DNA from 3 places in the Geodermatophilus sp. SYSU D00698 genome. Region 1 is predicted to be linked to each of the others. Evidence: riboswitches for the same ligand, from Rfam matches in the RefSeq annotation. Region 1 holds a riboswitch; each other region holds the start of a gene.
What was found. Region 1 has a riboswitch for cyclic di-AMP ahead of ACI8AB_RS07785 (aggregation-promoting factor C-terminal-like domain-containing protein). Riboswitches for the same ligand answer to the same signal wherever they lie in the genome.

Region 1 (9,239 bases):
GTCGAGCACCCGGGGCTGATCGACACCGGCTCGGTGGAGGTGCTCACCGGCCGGACGGCGTCGCGGCCGCTGTCGGAGGTCTACGGCTACGAGCCCGGCTGGGGCCTGCCCTCGGCCGCGGACCGGGCGGAGGTCGTCCGGATCATGACGGCGGAGGCCCCGCAGGGCGGGTCCGCGGCGCCGTCGGAGGACGCCGCCCGCTGAGCCCACCCGCGGTCACCACCCGGGGGCCGCCCGTGGCGACGCGCTACCGGTGGGGTCGAAGGTCCCGCCGGTCCGTCCGGGCCCGTCACTAGCGTCGCCCGCTCCCGAGTGGTCCCGACTTCCCCGCGGAGGCCAAGATGGCGGCCTACCTGTACCGGTGCCCGGCGTGCGGCCCGTGGGAGGTGCGGCGGCCCATCGGCACCGCGCAGGCCGAGGAGCCGTGCCCCTCGTGCGGCGACACCGGCCGGCGCGTCTACACCGCCCCGCTGCTGGCGCGCACCCCGGCGCCGCTGGCCGCGGCGCGGTCGCGCGAGGAGGCCAGCGCCGACGCGCCCGCCGTGACGACGGCCGTGCCGCCCGCCCCCCGCCGCCCGGTGCGGCGCGACCCCCGGTGGAGCGCCCTGCCCCGGCCCTGACCGGCCCGCGCGGCGGCCCCGGGCCGGGCCGCCGTCGCCTCCCCGGCTCCCCGCGCGGAGCCGCCACGAACGGCCCGCGGACGCGGGTCGGCCCTCCCGTCAACGGAGATCGGAGTGTGGGGGACATGCCAGACGTCGTCTTCACCGTCGACCAGGCCAAGTCCATGCGGGACCAGGCCGTCCCGGGGCACAACCGCTGGCACCCGGACGTACCCGTCGCCACGATGGTCCGGCCCGGGCAGGACATCCGGGTGGAGTGCCGGGAGTGGACAGACGGCCAGATCGGCAACAACGACTCGGCCAACGACGTCCGCGACGTCGACCTGACCCGGGCGCACATGCTCAGCGGCCCGATCGGCGTCGAGGGGGCCGAGCCCGGCGACCTGCTGGTCGTCGACATCCTCGACCTCGGCCCGGTGCAGGCGCCGCAGGAGTACGGCGAGGCCCCCGGACAGGGCTGGGGCTACACCGGCATCTTCGCCAAGGCCAACGGCGGCGGCTTCCTGACCGACTACTTCCCGGACGCCTACAAGGCCATCTGGGACTTCCACGGCCAGGTGGCGACCTCCCGGCACATCCCGGGCGTCCGCTACACCGGCCTGACCCACCCGGGGCTGTTCGGCACCGCCCCGTCGGCCGACCTGCTCGCCCGGTGGAACCGGCGGGAGAAGGCCCTGGCCGACACCGACCCCGACCGCGTGCCCGCCCTGGCGCTGCTCCCGATCGAGGACCAGACGCTGGCTGGGCAGGCCGACGGTGACGTGGCTGCGGCGATCGCCCGGGACGGCGCACGTACGGTGCCGGCGCGGGAGAACGGCGGCAACCACGACATCAAGAACTTCTCCCGCGGTTCCCGCGTCTTCTACCCGGTGCACGTGCAGGACGCGAAGCTGTCCGGCGGCGACCTGCACTTCAGCCAGGGCGACGGCGAGATCACGTTCTGCGGCGCCATCGAGATGGGCGGGTTCATCGACTTCCACATCGACCTGATCAAGGGCGGCATGGAGACCTACGGGGTGACCACCAACCCGGTGTTCATCCCGGGCAACGTCGAGCCCCGCTACTCGGAGTTCCTGACCTTCATCGGGATCTCGGTCGAGCACGAGGAGGACCGCAACCTCTACCTGGACGCCACGCAGGCCTACCGCAACGCCTGCCTCAACGCCGTCCGGTACCTGCAGAAGTTCGGCTACTCCGGCGAGCAGGCCTACCTGCTGCTCGGGTCGGCGCCGATCGAGGGCCGCGTCAGCGGGGTCGTCGACATCCCGAACGCCTGCTGCTCGCTGTACCTGCCGACGGCGATCTTCGACTTCGACGTGAAGCCGTCGGCGTCGGGGCCGGTCCGAGCCGACCGCGGGCAGTGCGCCGTCACGTCCTGACCGCCCGACGGGTCCCGGCGCACGCCGGGACCCGCCCGCCCGGGCCGGGCGCCGCCCTCAGGCGGCGTCCGGCTCGGGGAACGGCTGGGGGAGGGGCCGGCGGACGGAGGGCCGGGCGGTCACCACGACCGGCCCGCCGCAGTTCCAGCAGGTCGGGTCGTCGTCACCGTCCTCCGCCACGTCCTGCCCGCCGACCTCGCACGGCGCGCACGTCCACACCACCTCGACCCGGAGTTGCACGGATCGCTCCTCACACGAGCACTGCACGGCTCCCGGATGTTCGAGGCCGGGGAGACGGGTACCCGGCGCGCCGTCCGCCCAACCGGGACCGGGGGTCACCGACCGTGGCGGGACGCCGGGGAGGGAGGCGGCAGGTGACCGACGAGGTCCCGCGGATCGAGCGACACGAGGCGGCCGACCGCGCCGGCAAGGCCGCGCTGCGGGCGGCGCACGACCTCACCGAGGGGCTGTCGTCCGACGACGACGTGCCCGAGCCGGTCGTCGTCCGCCGGGGCGGTCCGCACCGCTCCGTCGGCGGGCTGGCCGACCTCATCGACAGCGCCCTGCAGGAGAACGAGGCCCTGCAGGAGGACGAGGCCCTGCAGGAGGACGAGGCCCTCGAGCAGGACGAGGCCGTCCGGGAGAACGAACGGGAGTCCGGGGAGCCGGGCTCCTGACCGCCGGCGCGACCGCCGCCGGCACCAGCCACGGGGGACGTCCGCACCGTCGCGGGACCCGAGGAGATGACTGCACATGGGAGCCGTGGGACTGCTGTACGTGGGAGCCGTCCTGGTCGTCAACGGCCTGATGCTGCTGGGGCTGGTGGACGCCCGCGCCGCCGCCCCGCTCAACCTGTTCGTCGGGGCGCTGCAGGTGGTGACGCCGACCGTCCTGCTCGTCACGGCCGACGGGGACACGGCCACGATCCTGGCCGCGTCGGGCCTCTACCTGTTCGGCTTCACGTACCTGTACGTGGGGATCAACCTGCTCGCCGGCCTCGACGGCACGGGGCTGGGCTGGTTCTCGGCGTTCGTCGCGGCGTGCGCGCTGGTGTACGCCGGGCTGAACTTCTTCTACGTCGAGCCGCGGGACCCGGGCTTCGGCGTCATCTGGCTGTACTGGGCGGTGCTCTGGGCGCTGTTCTTCGTCGTCCTGGGGCTGAAGCGGGAGGAGTTCACCCGCTACACGGGCGCGATCGCCGTCGTCGCCGGGCTGCTCACCGCCGCCCTGCCGGCGTTCCTGCTGCTCACCGGCTCCTGGGCCGACTACACCGGCACGTGGGCGGTCATCCTGGCCATCGTCCTGGCGGCCAGCCTGGTGCTGGCGTACCCGCGGCTGCGGGGCCGCCCGCAGCCGGCCGTCCCGCCGGCCGCGCCGGTGCCGGCGGGGCCGCCGGCCGCGCCGGAGGGCGTGCCGGTCGCCCGGCAGGCCCCCGAGCGCGACACGGCGCGGCACGCCGACCCGCGCGGCGGCGGGTCGTCCCAGGCGCCGGTCCAGGACCGGTCCTAGGCGGTGCCCCGGAGGAGGTCCTCGAAGGAGGGGACGTCGGTGAACGGGTCGGCCGGGCGGGCCGCCGCCGGCCGGCCGGTGACGACGTCGGCCAGCTCGCCGGCCGCGCGGGTGATCCGCGCGGCCAGCTCCTGGCCGGCGCCGTCCCCGCCGGCCCAGTCCTCGCTCGCCGCGAAGACCGCCGTCGGCACGGTCACCGCGCGCAGGTAGCTGAACAGCGGCCGCACGGCGTGCTCGAGCACCAGCGAGTGCCGGGCGGTGCCGGCGGTCGCCGCGAGCAGCACCGGCGTGCCGGTGAGCGCGTCCTTGTCCAGCACGTCGACGAAGGACTTGAACAGGCCGCTGTAGGAGGCGGTGAACACCGGCGTGACCGCGATGACCGCGTCCGCGCCGGTCACCGTCGCGACCGCCGCGCGCAGCGCGGCGTTGGGGAAGCCGGTGACGAGCGCGTCCGCGACGTCGCGGGCGTGCTCGCGCAGCTCGACGACCTCGACGGTGGCGTCCTCGCCGCGCTCGCGCAGCGCGGCGACGGTCGCCGCCGCGAGCCGGTCGGCCAGCAGCCGGGTCGACGACGGGACGCCGAGCCCCGCGCTGACGACGGCCAGGGTGCGGGTGGTCATCGGACGGACACCTCCTCGCGGGCCCCGTCGTCGGCACGGCCGGTGACGTCGTCACCCGCGGCGTACACCGTGGAGTCCTGCGCGCCGCCGCGCGCCGCCACCCGGGCGGCGTGGGTCGGGGCGTCGGGCACGTGCGCCGGCTTGAGCGCGGCGAACTCGCGGCGCAGCACCGGCACGACCTCCTCGCCGAGCAGGTCCAGCTGCTCGAGCACGGTCTTGAGCGGCAGGCCGGCGTGGTCGATCAGGAACAGCTGCCGCTGGTAGTCGCCGACGTAGTCGCGGAAGCCGAGGGTGCGCTCGACGACCTGCTGCGGGCTGCCCACCGTCAGCGGCGTCTCCCGGGAGAAGTCCTCGAGCGAGGGCCCGTGCCCGTAGACCGGCGCGTCGTCGAAGTAGGGCCGGAACTCGGCGACGGCGTCCTGGCTGTTCCTCCGCATGAACACCTGCCCGCCGAGGCCGACGATCGCCTGGTCGGCGGCGCCGTGGCCGTGGTGCTCGAACCGGGACCGGTAGAACTCCACCATCCGCTGGGTGTGCTCCTTCGGCCAGAAGATGTGGTTGTGGAAGAAGCCGTCGCCGTAGTAGGCGGCCTGCTCGGCGATCTGCGGCGAGCGGATCGAGCCGTGCCACACGAACGGCGGGACGCCGTCCAGCGGCCGCGGGGTGGAGGTGAAGCCCTGCAGCGGGGTGCGGAACCGGCCCTGCCAGTCCACGACCTCCTCGTCCCACAGCCGGCGCAGCAGCGCGTAGTTCTCCACCGCCAGCGGGATGCCGTTGCGGATGTCCTGGCCGAACCACGGGTAGACCGGGCCGGTGTTGCCGCGGCCCATCATCAGGTCGACGCGGCCGTCCGCGAGGTGCTGCAGCATCGCGTAGTCCTCGGCGATCTTCACCGGGTCGTTGGTGGTGATCAGCGTGGTCGACGTCGACAGCTGCAGCCGGGAGGTCTGCGCCGCGACGTAGGCCAGCGTGGTCGTGGGGGAGGACGAGAAGAACGGCGGGTTGTGGTGCTCACCGAGCGCGAAGACGTCGAGGCCCACCTCCTCGGCCTTCTTCGCGATGGTGACGACGGCCTTGATCCGCTCCGCCTCGCTCGGCGTCCGCCCCGTCGTCGGGTCGGTCGTGACGTCGCTGACCGTGAAGACCCCGAACTGCATCTCGCGCTCCATGTGGTTGAGAGTGCAACTACTGTACCCGGCCCAACGACCCGCCCCCGCCGGGCATTCCCGACGCCTCCGTGACCGTACTGAGACCTCTCGACCGCGCTCGGTGACCGGCCCGGCACGTCCGGGCGCGACCGGTCCGGACGCCCCGCACGCGTCCGTGTCGACCCGTCCGGCCGCACGCGGCGGGTGGAACTCTGTGATCACCCCCGACCGGCACGCCGGTGGGGGGCCGGATCGGACGGCGCACCGAGGGGGAACCGGGATGTCGCTGCGGGGACGGGGAGCTGCTCCCGACGGGACCGGGGACGGCACCGCGGAGCCGCCTCCGGGACGTGGGCTCGACGGCCTGCTGGGCACCGGACCGGTGTTCACCGGGGCGGTCCGCGGCTACGACCGCGTGCAGGTCGACGACTACGTCGCCTGGGCCGAGACCGAGCTCCTGGTCCTGCGCCGGGAGAACGAGCACCTGCTCAGCCGCTACGCCGCCGCCTCGGCCGAGTTGCAGAACGCCCGCCGGCGGCTGGCCCAGCTGGTCCGCGAGCGGCAGAGCCTGCCCGGCCCCGAGGACGCGGCGGCGATCGTGCGGCGGGCCGAGGAGGAGGCCGCCGCGCTGACCGCCGCCGCCGAGGAGGAGGCCGGGCGGATCCGCGCCGAGGCGCTCGCCGAGGCGCAGGCCCGGCTGTCCGGGGTGGCCGAGATGCGCGAGGCGGTGCTCGCCGCCCGCGAGCAGACCCGCAGCGAGGCCGCCGCCGTCCTCGAGGCCGCGCGCCGCGAGGCGGCCCGGCTGGAGGAGGCGGCCGCCGCGGAGCGCGAGCGGCGGGACCGCGAGGCCGCCGCGGCACGGGCGCGGGCCGACGCCGAGGCGCTCGAGCGCCGGCACGCCGTCGAGGCCGAGCTCGAGCCCCTGCGCGACGAGCGCGACCGGGCGCGCGACTGGCTGCGCCTGCTGACCGGGCAGTTGGACGAGGCGCTCGCCGTCGTCACCGGCGTCGTGCCCGACGACGTCCCCGCCCTGGGCGACAAGCGGGGGCTGGCCCGTCTGGAGGACTCCGCCGGTGGACTCCGGGCGGAGTCGCGTCCGGCGTCGTCCGGGACGGACGTGTCCGACGTGACACCGCTGCACGGGCCCGGCCGGCCCGAGGTGGCCGCGGCCTCCTGACCAGCGGCGACGCGGGGGCGGGTTCCGGGACGAGGGGGTCCGCCCCACCCGTCACGGCCGCACCTCCGGCCCCGGCGGTTGTCACGAACCGGTAACGACCGTACGGTGGCTGGCGTCCGGCTGGTCGTCAGGTCCCCGTCCTGGGGAGCCCGGCCGGACGCCGCCGAGTCGTGTCCGCGCCCGTGGACGCGAGCCGGGGACCCACCGCAGTACTGGGGTGAATCGCGCCCGCCGAGCTCCGGCCCGGCGCGCGTAGGGCTGCTTCCCGCCCGAACCCGTCAGCTAACTCGGTAGGCGGCTCACGGAAGAAACGGAGAGTCCCCGCATGCCCCGCCTCCGGGCCGAAGCGGCCCGCAGGTGCAGCTGCCCGCGCGCACACCGCGCTCCCGCGTCCGCCTGACGCCGGCCGCCCCTGCCCTGCCGCTCCCTGCGACGACGTCGCCGGGGACCCCGTAGTCCGCGACACCCGTAGCCCCGCGCCGCACGCGCATGCCCGAGGTCCGCCTCCGGGCCCGCTGCCGCGCGCACTCTCCCTCGGAGCCCTCACCCCCTCATGTCCCGCCACGTCCCGAACACGCCTGCCGACGCCCCCGCGACCGTCGAGCTCGCCACCGCCGACACCCCCGACACCGCCGCCGAGACCACGGCCGGCACCGCCACCCGCGAGCTGCCCGCGGTCGCGGACGCCGCCGAGGCCCCCGCCCGCCGGCGCCTGTTCCGCCGCGGCAGCCCGCCGCTGGGCCCGCGCCGCCCGGCCCTCCTGCTCGGCGCCGCCGCCGCCGGCGCGCTGATCGTCGGCGTCGTCTCCACCAGCGGCCCCGCCGCCTCCGCCGGCACCGACACCGCCGGCACCGCGGTCAGCGTCGCCGACGAGCTGGGCATCCCGCAGCAGCAGGCCGCGACCGCCCCCGACCTGACGTCGCTGGCCGACATCGCCGCCTCGCGCGCCGAGCGCAGCGCGCAGGAGGCCGGTGCCGCCCACGCGCAGCTCGCCGCCGAGCAGGCCGAGCGCGACCGCCAGGCCGCCGAGGCCGAGGCCGCCCGCGTCGCCGCCGAGCAGGAGGCCGCCCGCGTCGCCGCGGAGCAGGAGGCCGCCCGCCAGGCCGCCGAGGCGCAGGCCGCCGCCGAGGCCGCCGCCGCGGAGCAGGCCGCCGCGGAGCAGGCCGCCGAGGAGCAGGCCGCCGAGGAGGCCGCCCCCGCCGCGCCCTCCGGCTCCTTCAAGGACTACGCGCTGAGCAAGGTCGGCAGCGGCGAGCAGTTCTCCTGCCTGGAGAAGCTGTGGGGCAAGGAGAGCGGCTGGAACCCCAACGCCCAGAACCCCACCAGCACCGCCTACGGCATCCCGCAGTTCCTGGACTCCACCTGGGCCAGCACCGGGATCGCCAAGACCTCCGACGGCTACCGCCAGATCGACGCCGGCCTGATCTACATCGAGGAGCGCTACGGCTCGCCGTGCGACGCCTGGGCGCACAGCCAGGCCACCGGCTGGTACTGATCGACACGTGATTCATCGAGGGCCGGCCACCCGGGTGGTGCCAGCGGGGTTCGTCCGCGCGCACACCCAGGTGCGCCGGCCCTCGCTCGTCCCCGAGGTGCGGCTGCACGTCGCCGACGACGTCGTCGCCCTGTGGGAGGCGATGGAGACCGCGGCCGGCGGGGCGGGCGAGGAGCCGCCGTTCTGGGCCGCCGCCTGGCCCGGCGGGCAGGCGCTGGCCCGCCACCTGCTCGACGAGCCCGCCACCGTCGGCGGCCGCACGGTGCTCGACCTCGGGTCGGGCAGCGGCCTGGTGGCCGTCGCCGCCGTCCTCGCCGGTGCCCGGTGGGTGCTGGCCAGCGACGTCGACCCGTTCTCCCGGACGGCGGTCGGCGTCAACGCCGGCCTCAACGGCGTCGCGGGCATCAGCGTCACCGGCGACGTGCTGGACCGCGAGCCGCCCGCCGTCGACGTCGTCGTCGCCGGGGACGTCTGCTACGACCGGGAGATGACCGGGCGGGTGCTGCCCTTCCTCGACCGGGCGCGGGCCCGCGGCTGCGAGGTGCTCGTCGGCGACCCCGGCCGCCCGTACCTCCCGCACGAGCGGCTGGAGTCGGCCGCGGTGTACGAGGTCCCCGAGACGGAGGGGCCCGGGCTGCGCCGGACGACGGTGTGGCGGCTGCCCTGAGCGCCGCCGGATACGGTCGCCGCGTGCGCCCCTACGCCTTCACCGGTACCGCCGTCGTCACCGGGGCGGCCAGCGGCATCGGCGCCGCGCTCGCCCCGCGGCTGGCCGCCCGCGGCAACGACCTCGTGCTGCTCGACCGCGACGCCGAGCGGCTCGAGGGCGTCGCGGCGGCGGTGCGTGCGGCCTCCCCGGGCCAGTCGGTGGCCACCGTCGTCGCCGACCTCGCCGACGCCGGGCAGCTGCGCGCGGCCGCCGACCGGGTCGTCGCGGACCACCCGGGGACGACGCTGCTGGTCAACAACGCCGGCGTCGCGCTGGGCGGGCGGTTCGACCAGGTGACCCTCGAGGAGTTCGAGTGGGTCGTGGACGTCAACTTCCGCGCCACCGTCCGGCTCACCCACGCGCTGCTGCCGACGCTCCAGGCGCACCCCGGGTCGCACCTGGTGAACGTCTCCAGCCTGTTCGGGCTCATGGCGCCGGCCGGGCAGGCGGCGTACGCGTCGAGCAAGTTCGCCGTCCGCGGGTTCACCGAGGCGCTGCGGCACGAGCTGGCCGAGGACGGCGTCGGCGTGACCAGCGTGCACCCCGGTGGCATCGCGACCCGCATCGCCGAGACCGCCCGTG
Region 2 (9,239 bases), on a different contig from region 1:
GGCGGTGTCGCGGGCGAAGGCGCTGGCGGTGGTGGTGATGAGCCCCCTGCTGCTCGACGCCCAGGTGCGGACGCCGGAGCAGCTGCGCCAGGTCAACGCGATGTGCCGGCTGGCCGAGATGGCCGGTGTCTGACACCGCGGAGCTCGCCGCCCTGGTCGGGGTGGCGCCCGACGTGCTGGTGCGGGCGCTCGGCGACGGCTGGACGGAGGTGGCCGGGCCGCCGCACCAGCGGTGGTTCGTGAGCGGGGAGCCGGCGCAGGTCGCGGTCGGCTGGGACGGGTTCGGCTTCACGCTGGCCCGTCCCGAGCCGCGCTGGTCCGGGCCCGCCGAGTTGGTGTGGGAGTTCGTGGCCGACCGCCGGTTCTCCTCCGACGAGGTGCTGTACGAGCGCGCACAGCTGGCCGAGGCGGCGGAGGAGGTCGCCCGCAGGCGGCGGCGGACCTTCCGCTGGTGCCCGGTGTGCCGCCAGGTCAACGCCCGCGAGCACGTGCACGACAACACCGGGCTCTGCTCGACCTGCGCGGAGCGCCACCTCGGCGTCCGCCACTGAACCGACGCGGGGCCGATCGCCCTCAGCGGTTCCTCGTGAGGCGACTGGGACGGCCGGGGGAGACGTGCCGGACCGCGCCACCGGGTCCCACGGCGCCCAGGGATCCGTCCTTACCGTCGTCCGGAGTCCGCGCCCACGCGGGCCGGAGCGGACAGGAGCACCATGGCCGAGCAGTTGCGTCCCGACATCGCCGCCGCGGCGGCGCGCATGTCGTCGACGATGGGCAGGAGGAAGGAGATCCGCGGGCTCGCCGCCCACCTGTGGCCGGGTGAGCGGGTCGAAGCCCTCGCTCCTGCCGTCCTCGGGACCAGCCAGGGCCTGCTCGCGCTCACGGACCGCCGCGTCCTCTTCGCCCGCGACGGGTGGGGTGGTTCCAGCATCGACGAGTACCCCCTGCTGCGCCTCGGCTCGATCCTGTGGGACGCCGGTGTCCTGACGGGGAAGCTGACCGTGCAGGACGGCGGCCGCAAGGTCACCTACACGTCCGTGCCGAAGGCGGACGGCGGCCCCTTCGTGGACCAGGTCCGCTCCGCGGTCAGTGCGCTGCTCGTGCCGCCGGCGCAGGCGGCTCCGGCGGACCCGTTCGTCAAGCAGGCGCCCGCCCCGGCTCCGCAGCCGGGCACTGCCGGTGACGGCGGCTTCCCCGCGGTCGTCGAGCAGTTGCGCCAGCTGGCCGAGCTGCGGGACGCGGGCGTCATCACCATCGCGGACTTCGAGGCCAAGAAGGCCGAACTCCTGGCGCGGATCTGACGTCGTGACCGACAGCGTCATCTCCGTCGTCCGGTCGGACGGCCCGGTCACCCGGCGGGAGCGGCGGCGGCAGTCGGACTTCCGCGAGCAGGTGCTCGGCCTGCCGGCCGGCACGTGGAAGGGCCGGCCGCTCGGGAACCACCTCCGCGAGGAGCACGGCGACCGCAACTTCCTCTCACCCGAGGCGGCGCGGTACGCGCGCGCACGCGCCGAGGTCGTGCGCGAGGAGGGAGGTCAGCTCGAGCGCTCGCGGCTGTTCACCAACATGCTCAGCTCGATGCCACTGGCGTTCAGCGTCTTCGGGCACCTGCGCGCCCACCGTGAGGCCGCCGCGGTCGTGATCGGCCGTCTCCTGGACCTGCCGGTGACGGGACTCGAGCGGGTCGACGTCGGCGACCGCGTCATCGACGGCATCGAGTGCGAGTGGGCGCCGGCCCCACGCGAGCACCTCGGGGACGGGTCGGCCTTCGACGCCGTGCTGTCGGCCCGGCTGGCCGACGGCCGGAGCCTGCTCGTCGCCGTCGAGACCAAGTACGTGGACGGCTTCAGCCGGGATCCCGGTCCGGAGAAGGACGGGCGGCGCCGGGAGAAGGACGCCAGCTACCGCCGGCACTGCGAACGGTTCGGCATGGCCGACGGCGCCTTCGACCGCCTCGGCGAGTACCCGACCCGGCAGCTGCTGCGGAACGTGCTGCTCACCGAGAGCGTGCGCCGCGGCGGTTCCGCGGGTGGTCTGGAGTGGGACGCGGCGGTGACCCTGGTCCTCGCCCGGGACGACGACGAGGGCGCCCGCGAGGTGGTGCGCCGGCTCGACGCCGACCGCGGTGCCCTGCCGACGCGCGTGCTCTTCCGCGGACACGGCGACCTCGCGGACGCCGCGGCGGCGGTGCCGGAGTTCGAGGGCTGGGCAGCGCTCTTCCGCCGCCGCTACCTCCCCTGAGTCAGGCGGCAGGAGAGAGCAGTGGCGCCGGGGTGGTGATCTCGGTGCCGTCGGGGCGCCACGTGCGCCATCGGCCGGCCGGTCGTCGTTCCACCCGGAAGCCGTGGTGGACCTCGGTGTGGTGGCGCTCGCACAGCAGGGCTGCGTTGTCCAGGCTGGTGTCGCCGCCGTCGATCCAGTGGACCAGGTGGTGCACGTCGCACCACCACGTCGGGGCGCCGCAGCCGGTGGACACGCACCCGCCGTCGCGCAGCTCGGCGGCCTTGCGGATGTGGCGGCTCATCAGCCGCTGCTCGCGGCCCAGGTCCAGCGGGGCGCCGTCGGGGCCGAACACCACCCGGGAGACGGCGCCGTCGCAGGCCAGCCAGCGAGTCCGGGCGGCGGAGACGGTGGCGCCGAAGGCCATCCGCCCGGCGTTCGGGTTCCCGGCCGGGTCGACCAGGTCGGCCAGGTCGATGACGACGGCGATCTGCGGCCTGTGGCCGCGCAGCGTGGGCAGCGACCCGTCGGCGTGCTTGGCCAGCGTCAGTGACCGGCCCTCGGTGGGGTCGGGCTCGGGCCCGTAGGGATCGAGGTCGTCGAGGTAGTGCTGCACGACCTGCACGAGGTCGGCGTGCGGCTGCTCGACCGCCACGCCGGTGAGCACCGCGTCGATGACGGCCAGGTCCACCCCGGCGGCCGCGGCGGTGAGGCGTTCGGGGGTCACCGCCTTCGCGGCGACGGCGACCTGCTCGGCGGACACCAGACCGGCGTCGTGGGCCTCGGCGAGGGCGGGCAGGTGGTCCAGCGCCCGGCCGCTGCGCACCAGTCGGGCAGCGGCGGCGTCGGAGAGCCGGCAGTGCCCGCGCAGCACGAACCCCCAGGTCAGGCGCCTGACGATGGCGGCTGACCGCCGACCACACCCGCCACCACAGCAGCTGCCGCGTGGCCGATCCGGACGGCGTCCAGCACGGGCACGCCCGCGCGCCAGCCGGTCAGCAGCCCGGCCGCGAACGCGTCCCCGCAGCCCGTCGTGTCGCGCGGTCCACCCGCGGGCAGCGGCTCCACCGGGACCTCCACCGTGCCCGCCGCCGTGACGACCCGGGTCGGCCGGGCGCCGGCGTGCACCAGCACCAGCGGCGGCGCCCAGGCGGGCAGGGCGCCGTCCAGGCCCAGGGCCGCGGCCTCCGCGGCGTTGCAGCAGAGCACGTCCGGACGCAGCCCGGCGAGCAGCTCGACGTAGCCATCGGCACCGTGCCGCTCGATGCGGGCGGCCGCGGCGACGTCCGCGCTCACCGGCACCCCGAGGTCGTGCGCCGTGCCGGCCGCGGCCCGCACCACGTCGGGGAAGCGCAGCAGGTCGTAGCCGTCGAGGTGGGCGACGGCGGCGCCGGCGAACCACTCCGGCCGGACGTCGGCCGGCTCCAGGCCGCCCTCGCCGCGGTCGGTCAGCACCGTGCGCTCGCCGTCGGGGTGCACGAGCACCGTCGACAGCGGCGCGCGCCCGCGGCGGACCACCGCGAGCTCGACGCCCCTCCGAGCGAGACCGGCCAGCAGCCCGTCGGCCAGCGGGTCGGCGCCGGCCCAGCCCGCGAACCGCGCCGGCGCACCCAGATGGGCCACGCCGGCGGTGACGTTGGCGGGGGCGCCGCCGGCCGTCGTCGTCCGCTCGACCCGCTGCTGGCCGCCGGCCACCAGCGGCGCGGACAGCTCGAGCAGCTGGTCGGCGACGAGCTTGCCCACCGCCACCACCGGCCCGGGGCCGGCGGGCCGCGGCCAGGCGGGATCGCCGGCGGACACCACCCGAGGACGGTTCGGTGCCCCCGGCCGGGCGAGCCGGCCGGGGACACCGTTCCGCGCGTCAGGCGACGCGGCGCGCGCCCACGTACTCCGGCATCGAGTCGAGGCTCACGACGGCCACCGGCTTGCCGGCGGTCGAGGCGTGGACCATCTGGCCGTTGCCGATGTACATGCCCACGTGCGACACGGGGCTGTAGAAGAACACCAGGTCGCCCGGCTGCAGGTCGGCCTTCGCCACCGGGGTGCCGAACGTCGACTGGGCCTTCGAGGTGCGCGGGATCGAGACGCCCGCCGCCTGGTAGCTGTAGCTGGTCAGGCCCGAGCAGTCGAACGAGCTCGGGCCGGTGGCGCCGTACACGTACGGGTCACCGACCTGGGCCAGGGCGGTGTCGACGGCGGCCTGGGCCGCGCCGTTGGGAGCGGCCGCCGGTGCGGCGGCGACCGTCGCGGTACCCCCGTCGCCCGCGGCGGCCGACGCCGGGAGGGGTGAGAGGGCGATGCCGGCTCCGGCGAGGGCCGCGACGGCGATGCCGCGGAACGAGCGACGGGCGGTGGACGTGCGTGCAGTCGTCATCGACGACGGTTCTCCTGTTCTCCGCGACCGCCTACCGGGTTAGCTGACGGGTTCGGGCGGAGGAGTCGCCCGGCGCGACGGCGCGCGCTTCACCCCAGTGCTCACGTGGGTCCCCGGTCCGGGCGCCGGCCGGTTGCCGGCCGCCTGGTTCGGCGTGTCCGGCGGGTGTCACACGGGAGGTGACTGAGGGCCGGCCGGACCGCGACGACGGTAGGGAGGGGTGTTGCAGCGTTCAACCGGATCGCGTCCGCGCCACGCCCGGACGCGAGTCGCGGACTTGACGCGGGCCGCGGATCCGAATCGCCCGTTCCACCAGCGCAGGAGCCGTCCCCTCCGCCGCTCGACCTCCGACACGCAGGCGCCGACACGCCGTGGCGGACGAGAAAGGACGCAGCGGTGCGCCCGCACAGCGCGTCAGCGGCCCACCACGACGGGAGCGGGAAACCCCGGGGATCGCGACGGTTGCGCCGCCCGTTGACGGGGCACCGGAACCAGCAGTCGAGAGGAGGGAGTCCCCCCATGGGCATGATGAGGAACCTGATCGCCTCGGGCGTCGCCGCCAAGGTCGTCCAGGAGCTCCGGAAGCCGCAGAACCAGGCCAAGATCAAGCAGTTCATCCGCGACTTCCAGGCCAAGAACGCGAAGGGCGGCAAGGGTCAGGCCGGTCGCGGCTACTGACCTGCGAGCGCGACCGCGGCCCCCGTTCCTCACCCGGGACGGGGGCCGCGGCGTGTCCGGGGGGACCGGCGGGGCGACCGGGGCACTTCGTGACCGTCCCGCTACGACGCCGTCCCGGATCTCCCGGACGGCGACCGCCGACCGTGTGAGGCTCCTGGCGTTCCTCTCGCGGCACCGGGTCGCAGCCCGGCTGTGGGGCGACCGGCGCACGCGCCGCTCTCGATCTCCACGGGGTGTCCCATGACCCAGCTCGCCTCTGCCGTCCGTCCGCTCCGCCGGCTCGCCGCCGTCCCGGTCCTGCTCTCCGTCGGCGTCCTCGCCTCCGGGTGCGGGAGCGACGAGACCGCGGCGGCGTCGGACGCGTCGACCTCCTCGGCCACCAGTGCGTCGGCCTCCGCGCCGGCTCCCGAGTCGACGCCGGCGCCCGCGCCGGTCCCGTCCACCACCGCCGCCCCGACCACCCCGGCCCCGACCACGCCGGCCGCGCCGGTGGTCGACTTCGCCATGCCGTCGGTGGTCGGGATGACCCTGCAGGACGCCCAGGACCTGATCCAGGCCAACGGCGTCCTCCTCAGCCTGTCCCACGACCTGCTCGGCACCCGCAACCAGGTGCTCGACGCCAACTGGAGGGTCTGCACGCAGAACGTCCCGGCCGGCCAGCGGGTCACCGGCGCGGCGGAGGGGACGATCGACCTCGGCGTCGTGAAGCTCGAGGAGAGCTGCCCCTGACCACCCGTCGCGGGGCGGACGCCGACCGCCCGAGCCGTGTCCGGGGCGCCGGGCCGGGTACCCCGTGCCCCGACCGGGGTGAGCCCAGCCGTCCGGTCGGAGCACGGCTGAGGAGGTCCGCGATGACCCAGGGTCCGCCGAACGGCGGCTCGGACGGCCGCACCGACGACCACGTGCTGCCCGGTGAGCACCCCGACGAGAACGGCGTCGCCGACGACGCTCCCGAGCAGGGACCCCGCGCTGCCCAGGGACCCATGGGCAGCGGGGACCGCCCCGGCTTCCCCGGCGCCGCCGAGGGCACCGGGATGGGCCAGGCGGAGGACTGACCGGCGCGCGCCCGTGCTCCGGCTCCACCGTGGGGCGGAGCACGGGCACGCTCCGCCCTAGGCCCGCGCGGCCGTCGCGGGGGGACCCAGCGGCACCGGGTCGGGGCCGGCGACGATGCGTGCGGTCACCGTGCCGATCCGCTCGACCGTCACCGCGACCTCCACGCCCGGCCGCAGCCACGGGTGCTCCTCCTCGCCGTGCAGCGACCGCAGCTCCAGCAGGCACCCGGTGCCGACCGTGCCGCTGCCGACCACGTCACCGGGCCGCAGCTCGGTGCCCCGCGAGGCGTAGGCGAGCATCTGCCCGAACGACCAGTGGATGTCGGCCCAGCTGCCGCCGCCCTGCTCGACGCCGTCGACCGCGGCCGCCATCCGCAGCGCGTAGCCGGCGCCGGAGCGGTGCGGCTCGAGCTCGTCGGGCGTGACCAGCACCGGGCCGAGCGTCGTCGCGCCGTCCTTGCCCTTGGCCGGGCCGAGGCCGACCTGGGACTCCACGCCCTGCACGTCGCGGGCGCTCCAGTCGACGAACACCGTGTAGCCGGCGATCGCGGCCTCGGCCTGCTCCGGCGTGAGGTCCGACCCGCCCCGGCCGACGACCGCGGCGACCTCCACCTCGTAGTCGAACGCCGCCGAGCCGGGGGAGACAGGCACCGGCTCGCCGGTCCCGCGCACCGCCGCGGGGTTGGTGAAGTAGAAGACCGGCTGCTGGAACCAGACCGGCGAGACCTCCCGGCCGAACGCGGCGGCGGCGTTGCGCGCGTGCTGCTCGAAGGACAGGAAGTCGCGGACCGACGGCGGCCGCGGCACCGGCGCGCGCAGCACCAGCCCGTCCTCCGGCACCACCTCGGCCGGGGTGCGCTCCGCCGCCGCGGCGAGGTCGGGCAGCAGGTCGACCAGCGCGGCGTCGAACCCGTGCACCTCCCCGTCGCGCAGCAGCCCGGCCCGCTCCGCGCCGTCGGACGGCGAGACGTAGGTGACCCAGCGCATCAGCTCTCCTCCCTCACGCCCGGCAGCCGATGGGGCCGCCGTGGAACGCCACCATGTCCGGCCAGATGGCGGTCAGCGGCAGCCGCTCGCCCGGCGGCCGGCCGTCGAGCTCGGCGTAGGCGCGGTGCAGGTTGCCCACCAGCCGCTCGGACTCCTGCCACCCGGCGTAGGGGTTGTCCGCGTGCCGGCGGGCGGTCTCCAGCGGCGACCACCCGGCCGCGTGCCCCTCGCGCGCGGTGGCGTCGACGAAGGCGGCGTAGCCGGCGAGGTCGTCGAGCAGCCGGGGGACCTCGTCGCCGCGGCACACCGGGCCGTGCCCGGGCACCAGCACGTCGGGCTGCAGCGCGCGCAGCGCCTCCACCGCCCGCGGGTAGCGGGCGACGCTGCCCTCCGCGAGGAACGGCTGGCCGCCGGCGAAGGCGACGTCGCCGGCGAAGGCGACCCGCTGCGCCGGCAGCCACACGACGACGTCGCCGCGGGTGTGCGCAGGCCCCACCGCGTGCAGCTCCACCGCCCGCTCGCCGAGGTGCAGGGTCAGCGCGCCGGTGAACGTGAGGTCGGGCGGGCGCACCTCCAGGTGCCCGTAGTCCGGGCCGGTGAGCACCTGCGCGGCCAGCAGCCCGGCGGCGAGCTGGTCCTCCCTCGCGTGCACGTGCCCGACGACCGGGGTGTCGGCGGGGACCAGCCAGTTGCCGAAGGTGTGGTCGCCGTGGTGGTGGGTGTTCACCAGCGCCCGCAGCCGGCCCGGCGCCACCGACCCGACGGCGGCCAGGAGCGCGCGGTTGCGGGCCTCGGTCGAGGTGGTGTCCACCATCAGCCCCGTGCCGTCGTCGCCGGTGACGACGCCGGTGTTGTTGATCATCCAGCTGCCGTCGGGCTGCACGTAGGCGAAGACGCCCGGTGCCACCTCCTGCAGCGCGGCGGCCTCGATCGACGTCGTCACGCCGTCACTCTGCTGGAGCCCAGGTGGCACCGAAAGTCGGCAGGCTCCTCGCCCGGCGTGCTCGTGCTCTGCCCCCGACCGGGGGCAGAGCACGAGCGGGCGCGGGACCTCAGTCGCCCTTGACGTTCACCACCTGGCGCAGCGTGTGCCGGACCTCGACCAGGTCGGCGGCGTCGGCCATGACGACGTCGATGCTCTTGTACGCCTCGGGGTGCTCGTCGAGGAAGGCGTCCGAGCGGCCCCAGGCGATGCCGGTCATCCGCCGGTCGAGGTCGGCCCGGCTGAACCGCTTGCGCGCGGCCGACCGGGAGAACGCCCGCCCGGCACCGTGCGGCGCCGAGGTCAGCGACGCAGCGTCGCCCTTGCCGACGACGACGTAGGACGCCGCGCCCATCGACCCCGGGATGAGCCCCCACTGGCCCCGGCGCGCCGCGATCGCGCCCTTGCGGGACAGCCACACCCGGCGGCCGTAGTGGGTCTCCCGCTCGGTGTAGTTGTGGTGGCACTGGACCACCTGCTCGCGCCGGACCTCCTCGGTCAGGAACCGGGACACCTGGTCGGCGACGCGGTCCATCATCTCCTCGCGGTTGAGCGCGGCGAACCGCTGCGCCCAGTGCAGTGCCTCGATGTACGCGTCGAACTCCGGCTCGCCCTCCTCCAGGTAGGCGAGGTCGCGGTCGGGGACGACGACGCCGCGGGCCCGGGTGCGCTCCTGCGCCACCCGGATGTGCTTCGACGCCAGCTTGTTGCCGACGCCCCGCGAGCCCGAGTGCAGGAACAACCACACCCGGTCGGCCTCGTCGAGGGACACCTCGATGAAGTGGTTGCCCGAGCCGAGCGAGCCCAGCTGCAGCGGCCAGTCGCGCACGACGCCGTCGGCCTGGTCCGCGCCCGGGAGCGCGCGGAGCTCCTCGACCCGCGGCGCGGCCGTGTCGCGGAGCCTGCGGTTGTAGCGGCCGGCCGACAGCGGGATCGCCCGCGA
Region 3 (9,239 bases), on a different contig from region 1:
GAGGCCCGCGGCGGCGACCCGTCGTCGTCGCGGCTGGTGGCGCGCATCCCCTCGGCCGCCACGCTGGACCGGGTCGCGCACCGCACGGCGATCTTCGGCTTCCCGATCTGGACCTTCGCGGTCATCGCCGGCGCCATCTGGGCCGAGAGCGCCTGGGGCCGGTTCTGGGGCTGGGACCCCAAGGAGACGTGGGCCTTCATCGCCTGGGTGGTCTACGCCGCCTACCTGCACGCCCGGACGACGGCGGGCTGGCGGGGCCGCCCCGCGGCGTGGGTCAACGTGGTCGGCCTGGGCGTCATGGTCTTCAACCTGCTGTACGTGAACATGGTGTCGTCCGGGTTGCACAGCTACGGCGGTGTCGACTGACCTGCGCCCCGTCCGCCCCACCCGCCCCACCCCTCACTCCCGTGAGGGGGTCCGGGCGCGGGTTCCCGGCCCGGCGTGTTGCGATGGGCGCATGACTGCACGCGCGGGGGGACGCCGTGGGTAGGCACGCAGCCGCCGACGGCGCCGGCACCGACCCGATCGTGGCGGCCGCGCTGGCCACCGGCACCCCGGCGACCCGGCACGCGCCCGGCGCCACCGCCCAGGGGACCGAGGGCGACCTGGGCTGGCCGGGGGACACCACCACCGGCGGCGGGCTCGGCTGGCCGGGCTCGCTGGACCGGGCCGACGACGCCGGCGCGGCGGCCGGGACCGACGCGACCGAGGGCCCCGAGGCCACCGCGCGCATCGACGTCGTCCCCGCCGTGCCCGGCACCGCGCCGGACGGGGACCCGGAACCGCCGGGCCCGCGCGGCTGGCGCCGTCTGTTCGGCGGCCGCGCGGCCTGAAGGACCCCGCTGCTCCCCACCCCTCGCAGGCTCGGGGGCGGGACCCCGCGGCAGGGCCGACGGCTGGCCGGGGCGGTCCTCGGCCTGCGGTCCGGCTAGGCGGGGGAGCCGTCGTCGCGGCGGACGCGGCGGCCGAGCTCGCGGAGGAACTCCGGGTCGTCGTCGGGGGCGACCGGGCGGGACGCGCGGGAGGGCCGCGGACGACGGGCCGGCCGCTCCCGGCGCAGCTCGCTCCCGGCGACCGCCGTCGCCCGGACCACGAGCACCACCACGAGCACCGCCACCAGCAGCAGCACGACCGGCACCCGGCCTCCCCTCTCCAGGAACGTCCCTGCACCCAATGTACGAGCGCGGGGATACTCGGGGGAGCGGGCCGCGACCGCGTCCGCACACGACCTGGACGGAGCCCCCCATCGACGCCGTCGACCGGCAGCTGATCGACCTGCTGCGCGCCAACGGCCGCGCCAGCATCGCCGAGCTGGCCCGGCAGGTCGGGCTCTCCGCGCCGGCCGTGCACGAGCGCGTGGGCAAGCTGGAGGCCTCCGGCGTGGTCCTCGGCTACCGCGCCGTCGTCGACCCCGCCGCCCTCGGGCTCGACGTCACCGCGCTGATCGGCGTCATCGAGAGCGACGCCGTCGACGACACCGGCGTGGAGGCGGCGCTGCGGGCGATGCCCGAGGTCGAGGACTGCTGGCGGGTCGCCGGCAGCGAGGGCTACGTGCTCAAGGTCCGGGTGACCGACATCCCGGCACTCGAGGCCGCCATCAACGCGTTGAACAGGATCGAGGGCGTCGCCCGCACCCGCACGACCGTCGTGCTCTCCACGAAGTGGGAGGGCCGGACGGGATGACGCCCGACAGCACGCAGGAGGACAGCAGCATGGCCGAGAGCACCACCCCGGGCGCGCCCACCGGCGGTCCCGCGACCCCGCCGCGGATCGCGCCGTGGCTGCTGCTCTACACGCTCGGCCGGCTGGTCATCGCCGTCGCGCTCGTCGCGCTGATCTGGCTGGTCGGTCTGCCCGGCTTCCCGGCGCTGCTGTTCGGCCTGCTGCTGTCGATGCCGGTGGCGCTGGTGCTGCTGCGCCCGGTCCGCGACAAGCTGACCGAGGGCCTGGCCGCCCGCAGCGTCGCCCGCCGCACCCGCAAGGAGCAGCTGCGCGCCCGGCTGTCGGGCGACGCCGCCGCCTGAGCCCGCCTCAGCCCGACAGGGCGAGCCCGGCGCCGAGCAGCACGCCGGTGGCCAGGGTGAGCAGGCCGGTGGCCTGCAGCGCGGCGATCAGCGCCGGCCCGCGGCCGCCGGAGAGCACCACCCGCGACGGCGGCACGGCCAGCGGCGCGGCGGCCAGCGCGAGCAGCGCCCACGGCCGGCCCACCCCGATCGCCACGACGACGGCGAACGCGACCGCGAGCAGGCCGACGTAGAACCGCCGGGTCGCGCGGTCGCCGAGCAGCACCGCGAGCGTGCGCTTGCCCACCCGCGCGTCGCCCTCGACGTCGCGCAGGTTGTTGACCACCAGCAGCGCCACCGACAGCAGCCCGATCGGCACCGCGGCGGCCAGCGCCAGCCCCTCGACCCGCCCGGTCTGCGCGAACGTCGTCCCGGCGACGGCGACCAGGCCGAAGAACACGAAGACGAACACCTCGCCGAGCGCCCGGTAGCCGTAGGGCAGCGGGCCGCCGGTGTAGGTCCAGGCCGCGGCGATGCACACCGCGCCGACCGCGACCAGCCACCAGCTCGACAGCGCCGCCAGCACCAGCCCCGCGACCCCCGCGACGGCGAAGGACAGCAGCGCCGCCGTCAGCACCGCGCGGGGCGAGGCCGCGCCCGAGCCGACCAGCCGCATCGGCCCGACCCGGACGGCGTCGGTGCCGCGCCTGCCGTCGGAGTAGTCGTTGGCGTAGTTGACCGCCACCTGCAGCGCCAGGGCCACGAGCAGCGCCAGCAGCGCGGGCACGAGCCGGAAGCCGTCGAGCGCGGCCGCGGCGCCGGTGCCCACGAGCACCGGGGCGAGCGCGGCCGGCAGGGTGCGGGGCCGGGCGCCGGCCACCCACTGCGCGGGCGTCGCCATCAACGGACCCCTCCACCCAGGGCGGCCGCCACGCCGCGGCGGTCGGGCTTGCCGGTGTGCAGCGTCGGCACCGACCCGATCAGGTGCAGCTCGCGCGGCGCGGACGGGCCGCCCAGCCGCTCGGCCACCCACGGCCGCAGGGCCGCGAGGTCGGGTGCGGCGCCCGGCGCCGGGACGACGGCGGCCACCACCCGCTGCCCCCACTCGTCGTCGGGCCGGCCGAAGACCACGGCGTCGGCGACGGCGGGGTGCTCGCGCAGCGCCCCCTCGACCGCCTGCGGGGCCACGTTCACCCCGCCGGTGACGACGACGTCGTCGAGCCGCCCGGCCACCGTCAGCCGCCCGTCGGGGCCGACGCTGCCGGCGTCGCGGGTGCGGAACTCCCCGCCGGCGAACGCCGCCGCGGTGCTCTCCGGGTCGCGGCGGTAGCCGAGCGCCAGCACCGGTCCGGCGATCGCGATCCCCTCGTCGTCCGCGCGCACCCGGACGCCGTCGAGCGGGACGCCGTCGTAGACGCACCCGCCCGCGGTCTCGGTCGTGCCGTAGGTGGTCACCACCGCGACGCCGGCCTCGCGGGCGCGCGCCAGCAGCCCCGGGTCGGTGGCCGCGCCACCGACGAGCACCGCGTCGAACGCGCGCAGCGCCGCCGGCTCGCGCTCCAGGTACCGGCGCAGCTGGGTGGGCACCAGCGCGGTGTACCGCCGGCCGGCGGGCATCCGCGCCACCCCCGCGGCCAGGTCCTCCCCGGGCGCGAGCACGGTGGGCGCCGTGCCGCCGAGCACCGACCGCACCAGCACCTGCAGCCCGGCGATCGCCGACACCGGCAGCGCGAGCAGCCAGGCGCCCGGGCCGCCGAGCCGGTCGAGGGTCGCCGTCGCCGAGGCCCGCAGCGCCGCGGCCGGCAGCAGCACGCCGCGCGGGCCGCCGGTCGACCCGGAGGTGACGACGACGAGGTCGGTGCCGTCCTCGAGCGGCTCGTCCGGCGCGAGGACCTCCCGCGCGGCCGCCGCGGGCGGCCCGGCCGGGAGGACGGCGAGCGGCGCGGCGCCCTCCAGGCAGGCGCGGACGGCGGGCAGCACGGTGCCGAGGACGGCGTCGGGGGAGTCCGGCGCGGGGAGGACGGTCAGCTGCCGGATCACGGGTCCCGAGGGTACGTCGCGCGCGACATAGGCTTGCGGGCGTGATCACCCCCGCCGGCCTCCCCGAGGGGATCGACCGGCTGGCGGTGTGGTCGGTGCCGATGCGCACCCGCTTCCGCGGCATCGACGTCCGCGACGGCGTGCTCGTGCACGGCCCGGCCGGCTGGGGAGAGTTCTCCCCGTTCTGGGACTACGGCGTGCGGGAGAGCCGCCGCTGGTGGGCGGCCGCCGCCGAGGCCGCGTTGCAGGGCTGGCCCGCGCCGGTGCGCGACGCGGTGCCGGTCAACGTGACCGTCCCCGCGGTGGGCGCCGAGCGGGCGCACGCGATCGTGACCGCGTCGGGCTGCCGGACGGCGAAGGTGAAGGTGGCCGAGCCGGGCCAGACCGCCGCCGACGACCTCGCCCGCGTGGAGGCCGTCCGCGACGCGCTCGGCCCGTCCGGTGCGCTGCGGGTGGACGCCAACGCCGCCTGGGACGTCGACACCGCCGTCGCCCGCATCCGGGAGCTGGACCGGGTGGGCCTGGAGTACGTCGAGCAGCCCTGCGCCACGCTGGCCGAGCTCGCCGCGCTGCGCCGCCGGGTCGACGTCCGGGTCGCCGTCGACGAGGGCGTGCGCCGCGCGGACGACCCGCTGGGCGTCGACCTGCGGGAGGCCGGCGACGTCGTCGTCCTCAAGGTGCAGCCGCTCGGCGGCGTGCGGGCCGCGCTGCGCGTGGCCGAGGCGCATGGGCTGCCGTGCGTGGTCTCCTCCGCGCTGGAGTCCTCGGTGGGCATCGCCGCGGGGGTCGCGCTGGCCGCCGCGCTGCCCGAGCTGCCCTTCGCCTGCGGCCTGGCCACGGTCGCCCTCCTGGACGGCGACGTCACCGACGCCCCGCTGCTGCCGGTGGACGGCGCGCTGCCGGTGACCCGGCCCGACCCCGGCCGGCTGGACGCCGTGACCGCGCCCGGCGACGTCACCGCCCGCTGGACGGAGCGGCTGGGCGCGGTGCTGGCCGCGTGAACCCCTCCACCGCGCTGGCCCGCGTGCTGGTCGACGAGCTGGTCCGCGGCGGCGTCCGCGACGCCGTCGTCGCGCCCGGCTCCCGCTCGGCGCCGGTCGCGCTGGCGCTGGCCGCCGCCGAGCGGGCCGGCGTCCTGCGGCTGCACGTGCGCATCGACGAGCGGACGGCGTCCTTCCTCGCCCTGGGCCTGGCCCGCGCATCCGGCCGGCCGGTGCCGGTGCTCACCACCTCCGGGACGGCGACCGCGCACCTGCACGCCGCCGTCCTCGAGGCCGACGTCAGCGGGGTGCCGCTGCTGGCGCTCACCGCCGACCGGCCGCCGGAGCTGCGCGGCACCGGCGCCAACCAGACGATCGAGCAGCCGGGCCTGTACGGCGGTGCGGTGCGCTGGGCGGCCGACGTCGGCGTGCCCGAGGCCGGCCGCGAGGCCGCGCAGAACCGCTACTGGCGCTCGGTGGTGTCCCGGGCGCTGCTCGCGGCCACCGGCGTCCTGTCCGGCGACCCCGGGCCGGTGCAGCTGGACCTGCCCTTCCGCGACCCGCTGCTGCCCGAGGAGGAGCCCGGCCCGCTGGAGGGCCCGTGGGCCGGCCGGGACGGTGGCGCGCCGTGGACCGCCGGCGCGTCCGCGCCCGCCGCGGCCGCACCGATCGCCGACGGCCCGCGCACGCTCGTCGTCGCCGGGGACGGGCCCGACGCCGCCGGCCGGGCGTGGGCGGCCGGCGCCGCCGCGGCCGGCTGGCCGGTGGTCGCCGAGCCGAGCGGCGGGGCGTGGACCGACGGCGCCGTGCGCGGCGGGGCGCTGCTGCTCGGCGTGCCCGGCTGGCTGGACGCGCACCGGCCCGACCGGGTGGTCGTCGTCGGCCGGCCGACGCTGTCCCGGCCGGTGTCCGCGCTGCTGGCCGACCCGCGGGTGCGCGTGGAGACCGTGGTCGCCGGGCCGCGCTGGCCCGACGCCGGCCGCTCCGCCGCGCTGGTCACCCGCGCCGCCCCGCCGGCCGGGCCGCCCTGCGACCCCGGCTGGGCCGCCGCCTGGCGCGCGGCCGCGGACCGGGTGGGCGCCGCCGTCGACGCCGCGCTCGACGCCGCGCCCGGGCTGACCGCCGCCCGGCTGGCCCGCGACGTCGTCGCCGCGCTGCCGCCTGGGGCGCTGCTGGTGCTCGGCTCCTCCACGCCGGTGCGCGACGTCGACCGGCTCGCCGTCCCGCGCGGCGACGTCGCCGTGCTCGCCAACCGCGGCGTCGCCGGCATCGACGGCACGGTGTCCACCGCCGTCGGCGCCGCGCTGGTCCACGGCGGGCCGGCGGTGGCGCTCATGGGCGACCTGACGTTCCTGCACGACCTGCAGGGGCTGCTCACCGGCGAGGGCGAGCCGCGCCCGGACCTCACCGTGGTGGTGCCCGACAACGACGGGGGCGGGATCTTCGCCCAGCTGGAGCCCGGGCGGCCGGCGTACGCCCGCGACTACCGGCGGGTGTTCGGCACGCCGCACGGGCGGGACCTGGTCGCCGTCGCGGCGTCCCTGGGGTGGGAGTCGATGGCGGTGACCACGCCGGAGGAGCTCGCCGCCGCGCTGGCGCGCGGCGGGCCGCGGGTGGTCGTCGCCCGCACCGACCAGCGCGCGGAGGCCGACCTCGCCGTCGCCCTGCGGGAGGCCGCGGGCCGCGCGCTGGCCTGACCGGTCCGAGGAGCGCCGGACGGGGCCGGGCACGGCCGGGAGCCCGTCCCGGGCCCTCGTGACGGGCCGGTCCGGCACGCGTTCCCGGTGGCCTTCGTCACGGGACCCGGCGCGGCCGCGGCGGGGGCGGCACGACCCCGGCAGGGCCCGATCCTGCGCGACGAGCAGCGGGTTCCGTTACCCGCGCGGTGGTCACGCCGACGTCACGCCATACCCCACGCGCCCCGGCCGAACCGCCGTGTGACCGCCGTCACGACGACAGTCGACATGACGACACGTAACGTTTTGGCTGCGCTCAGCGAACACGGAGCGCGGCACCGGTCCGCCAAACCCTGCCCACCGGTCGCCCACGTCAACTCCCAGGGCAGGGGTGGGGGACCCACTCTTCCGGCGCGCGACGGCCTACGGGGGCCTGTCGGAGCGCGCCTCGGGGTGAAGCCGCGGACCGCGGCCGGGCACCGATCGCCCGAACCCGACAGCTCACCTCGCCGGCGGTGATCGGGAGATCATCACCATGCCCAAGCACCGCGCACCCCGCTACGTCCGCACCAAGAAGGTCATCGCCAAGGCCCCTGTCGCCGCCGGCGCCGCCGCCGTCGGTCTGGGCGTCCTGAGCTCGCCGGCCTCCGCCTCCACCACCCACGACTGGACCGGCGTCGCCCAGTGCGAGTCCAGTGGCAACTGGAGCATCAACACCGGCAACGGCTACTACGGCGGGCTGCAGTTCAGCCAGTCCACCTGGGCCGCCTTCGGGGGCACCGACCTCGCCCCGCGCGCCGACCTCGCCACCCCGGCCGAGCAGGTCCAGATCGCCGAGGCCGTCCTGGCCGGCCAGGGCGTCGGCGCCTGGCCGACCTGCGGCAAGTACCTGACCGACGGCACCACCGCGGCTGCCGCCGAGGCGCCGGCCGCTCCCGCCGAGCAGGTCGCCCCGGCCGCCGGGGCCCCGGCCGCTCCGGCCGAGCAGCCGGCCGCCGAGCAGGCCGCGCCGGCCGAGCAGGCCGAGGTCAGCACCGAGGAGTACACCGTCCGCTGGCGGGACACGGTGGCGAAGATCGCCGCCGCCCACGGCCAGAGCTGGCGGGAGCTCTACGAGCGCAACGTCGACGTCATCGGCGGCAACCCGAACCGGATCTACCCCGGTCAGGTGCTGGCGCTCAGCGGCTCGACCGCCGCCCCGGCCGAGGCCGCTGCGGCTCCCGCCGCCGAGGCCGCCCCGGCCCCGGTCGCCGCCGCCGGCGAGGCGGCGCCCGCCGCCACCCCGCCGATCGCCGAGGCCGCCCCGCAGGTCGCGCAGGCCTCGGTCGTCGCCGAGATCACGAACACCGCCGGCGCGATCCACGAGGCCGTGCAGGCGGCGGCGAACGCCGTCGTCAGCAACGTCCCGGGCGCCGCGGACATCACCCTCGGCGGCACGCGGGCCAGCGCGGTCGACCCGGACGGCCACCCCTCCGGCAAGGCGCTGGACTACATGGTCATGTCCGACGCCGCCCTCGGCGACGCGATCGCCCAGTACCACGTCGACCACTGGGACGAGCTCGGCGTCGAGTACGTCATCTGGCAGCAGCGCATCCTGACCTCGCCCGACGGCGCCTGGAAGGCGATGGAGGACCGCGGCGGCGCGACCGCCAACCACATGGACCACGTGCACGTGAACTACGTGGGCTGACCTCCGCCTCACCCGACGAGGGCCCCGACCGCGCGCCGCGGCCGGGGCCCTCGTCGTTCCCGGGGCAGGACGGCGGCCGGCCGGGAGCGGGCCGGCTCAGCCCTCGAGCGCGGCCTGGAAGGCGGCGAACTTCGACTGGGTCTCGGCGAGCTCGGCCGCCGGGTCGGAGCCGGCGACGATGCCGCAGCCGGCGAACAGCCGGGCCGAGCACGGGTCGTCGTCGACCAGCTGCGCGCAGCGGAGGGCCAGCCCGAACTCGCCGTCCCCGCGGGCGTCGAGCCAGCCCACTGGCCCGGCGTAGCGGCCGCGGTCCATGCCCTCCAGCTCGGCGATGACCCCGGCGGCGGCCTCGGGCGGGGTGCCGCAGACGGCGGCGGTGGGGTGCACGGCGTCGACCAGCTCCAGCAGCCCGGCGCGGCCGCGGGCGCCCGAGCGGCGCTGGGTGCCGACGACGTCGGTGGCCAGGTGCCGCACGTTGGGCAGCGTGAGCAGCGAGGGCTGCTCCGGCACCGACAGCGCGGTGCAGAACGGGTCGAGCGCCCGCACGAGCGAGTCGACGGCGAGGGCGTGCTCGGCGCGGTCCTTGGCGCTGGCCAGCAGGCCGGCCGCGAGCCGCTCGTCCTCGGCGCCCGCGCCGCGCGGGGCGGTGCCGGCCAGCACCCGCGCCGACAGCTGCCGGCCGGTGCGGCGCAGCAGCAGCTCGGGGGTGGCGCCGAGCAGCCCGTCGACGGCGAAGGTCCAGCAGTCGGGGAAGCGGGCGGCCAGCCGGTCGAGCAGGCGGCGGGGGTCCAGCGGCACGTCGGCGGTGACCAGCAGGTCGCGCGCGAGCACCACCTTGGCGAGGTCACCG

Region 2: it holds a riboswitch for cyclic di-AMP, as region 1 does, so the genes downstream of both, ACI8AB_RS06980 (C40 family peptidase) here and ACI8AB_RS07785 (aggregation-promoting factor C-terminal-like domain-containing protein) in region 1, are expected to answer to the same signal.
Region 3: it holds a riboswitch for cyclic di-AMP, as region 1 does, so the genes downstream of both, ACI8AB_RS04475 (transglycosylase family protein) here and ACI8AB_RS07785 (aggregation-promoting factor C-terminal-like domain-containing protein) in region 1, are expected to answer to the same signal.

Annotation. Positions count from the first base shown of each region.
Region 1 covers NZ_JBJGZD010000006.1:128,462-137,700, forward strand. Annotated here, with positions in the region: gene ACI8AB_RS07740 (FMN-binding glutamate synthase family protein) at 1-204, shown strand, start outside; gene ACI8AB_RS07745 (FmdB family zinc ribbon protein) at 342-620, shown strand; gene fmdA (formamidase) at 746-1,999, shown strand; gene ACI8AB_RS07755 (hypothetical protein) at 2,057-2,239, opposite strand; gene ACI8AB_RS07760 (hypothetical protein) at 2,374-2,676, shown strand; gene ACI8AB_RS07765 (AmiS/UreI family transporter) at 2,753-3,508, shown strand; gene ACI8AB_RS07770 (FMN reductase) at 3,505-4,128, opposite strand; gene ACI8AB_RS07775 (LLM class flavin-dependent oxidoreductase) at 4,125-5,297, opposite strand; gene ACI8AB_RS07780 (hypothetical protein) at 5,557-6,453, shown strand; cyclic di-AMP (ydaO/yuaA leader) riboswitch at 6,605-6,765, shown strand; gene ACI8AB_RS07785 (aggregation-promoting factor C-terminal-like domain-containing protein) at 7,007-7,948, shown strand; gene ACI8AB_RS07790 (class I SAM-dependent methyltransferase) at 7,956-8,615, shown strand; gene ACI8AB_RS07795 (SDR family NAD(P)-dependent oxidoreductase) at 8,639-9,239, shown strand, end outside.
Region 2 covers NZ_JBJGZD010000005.1:197,934-207,172, forward strand. Annotated here, with positions in the region: gene ACI8AB_RS06950 (TM0106 family RecB-like putative nuclease) at 1-133, shown strand, start outside; gene ACI8AB_RS06955 (hypothetical protein) at 126-551, shown strand; gene ACI8AB_RS06960 (SHOCT domain-containing protein) at 714-1,301, shown strand; gene ACI8AB_RS06965 (PGN_0703 family putative restriction endonuclease) at 1,306-2,241, shown strand; gene ACI8AB_RS06970 (DUF222 domain-containing protein) at 2,243-3,094, opposite strand; gene ACI8AB_RS06975 (carbohydrate kinase family protein) at 3,106-4,023, opposite strand; gene ACI8AB_RS06980 (C40 family peptidase) at 4,082-4,594, opposite strand; cyclic di-AMP (ydaO/yuaA leader) riboswitch at 4,628-4,712, opposite strand; gene ACI8AB_RS06985 (hypothetical protein) at 5,114-5,272, shown strand; gene ACI8AB_RS06990 (PASTA domain-containing protein) at 5,513-6,001, shown strand; gene ACI8AB_RS06995 (hypothetical protein) at 6,124-6,327, shown strand; gene ACI8AB_RS07000 (fumarylacetoacetate hydrolase family protein) at 6,385-7,314, opposite strand; gene ACI8AB_RS07005 (MBL fold metallo-hydrolase) at 7,328-8,257, opposite strand; gene ACI8AB_RS07010 (RtcB family protein) at 8,367-9,239, opposite strand, start outside.
Region 3 covers NZ_JBJGZD010000003.1:236,352-245,590, reverse strand. Annotated here, with positions in the region: gene ccsB (c-type cytochrome biogenesis protein CcsB) at 1-366, shown strand, start outside; gene ACI8AB_RS04515 (hypothetical protein) at 483-833, shown strand; gene ACI8AB_RS04510 (hypothetical protein) at 929-1,138, opposite strand; gene ACI8AB_RS04505 (Lrp/AsnC family transcriptional regulator) at 1,174-1,683, shown strand; gene ACI8AB_RS04500 (DUF4229 domain-containing protein) at 1,713-2,024, shown strand; gene ACI8AB_RS04495 (1,4-dihydroxy-2-naphthoate polyprenyltransferase) at 2,032-2,904, opposite strand; gene menE (o-succinylbenzoate--CoA ligase) at 2,904-4,043, opposite strand; gene ACI8AB_RS04485 (o-succinylbenzoate synthase) at 4,085-5,044, shown strand; gene menD (2-succinyl-5-enolpyruvyl-6-hydroxy-3-cyclohexene-1-carboxylic-acid synthase) at 5,041-6,720, shown strand; cyclic di-AMP (ydaO/yuaA leader) riboswitch at 7,061-7,230, shown strand; gene ACI8AB_RS04475 (transglycosylase family protein) at 7,235-8,389, shown strand; gene ACI8AB_RS04470 (isochorismate synthase) at 8,486-9,239, opposite strand, start outside.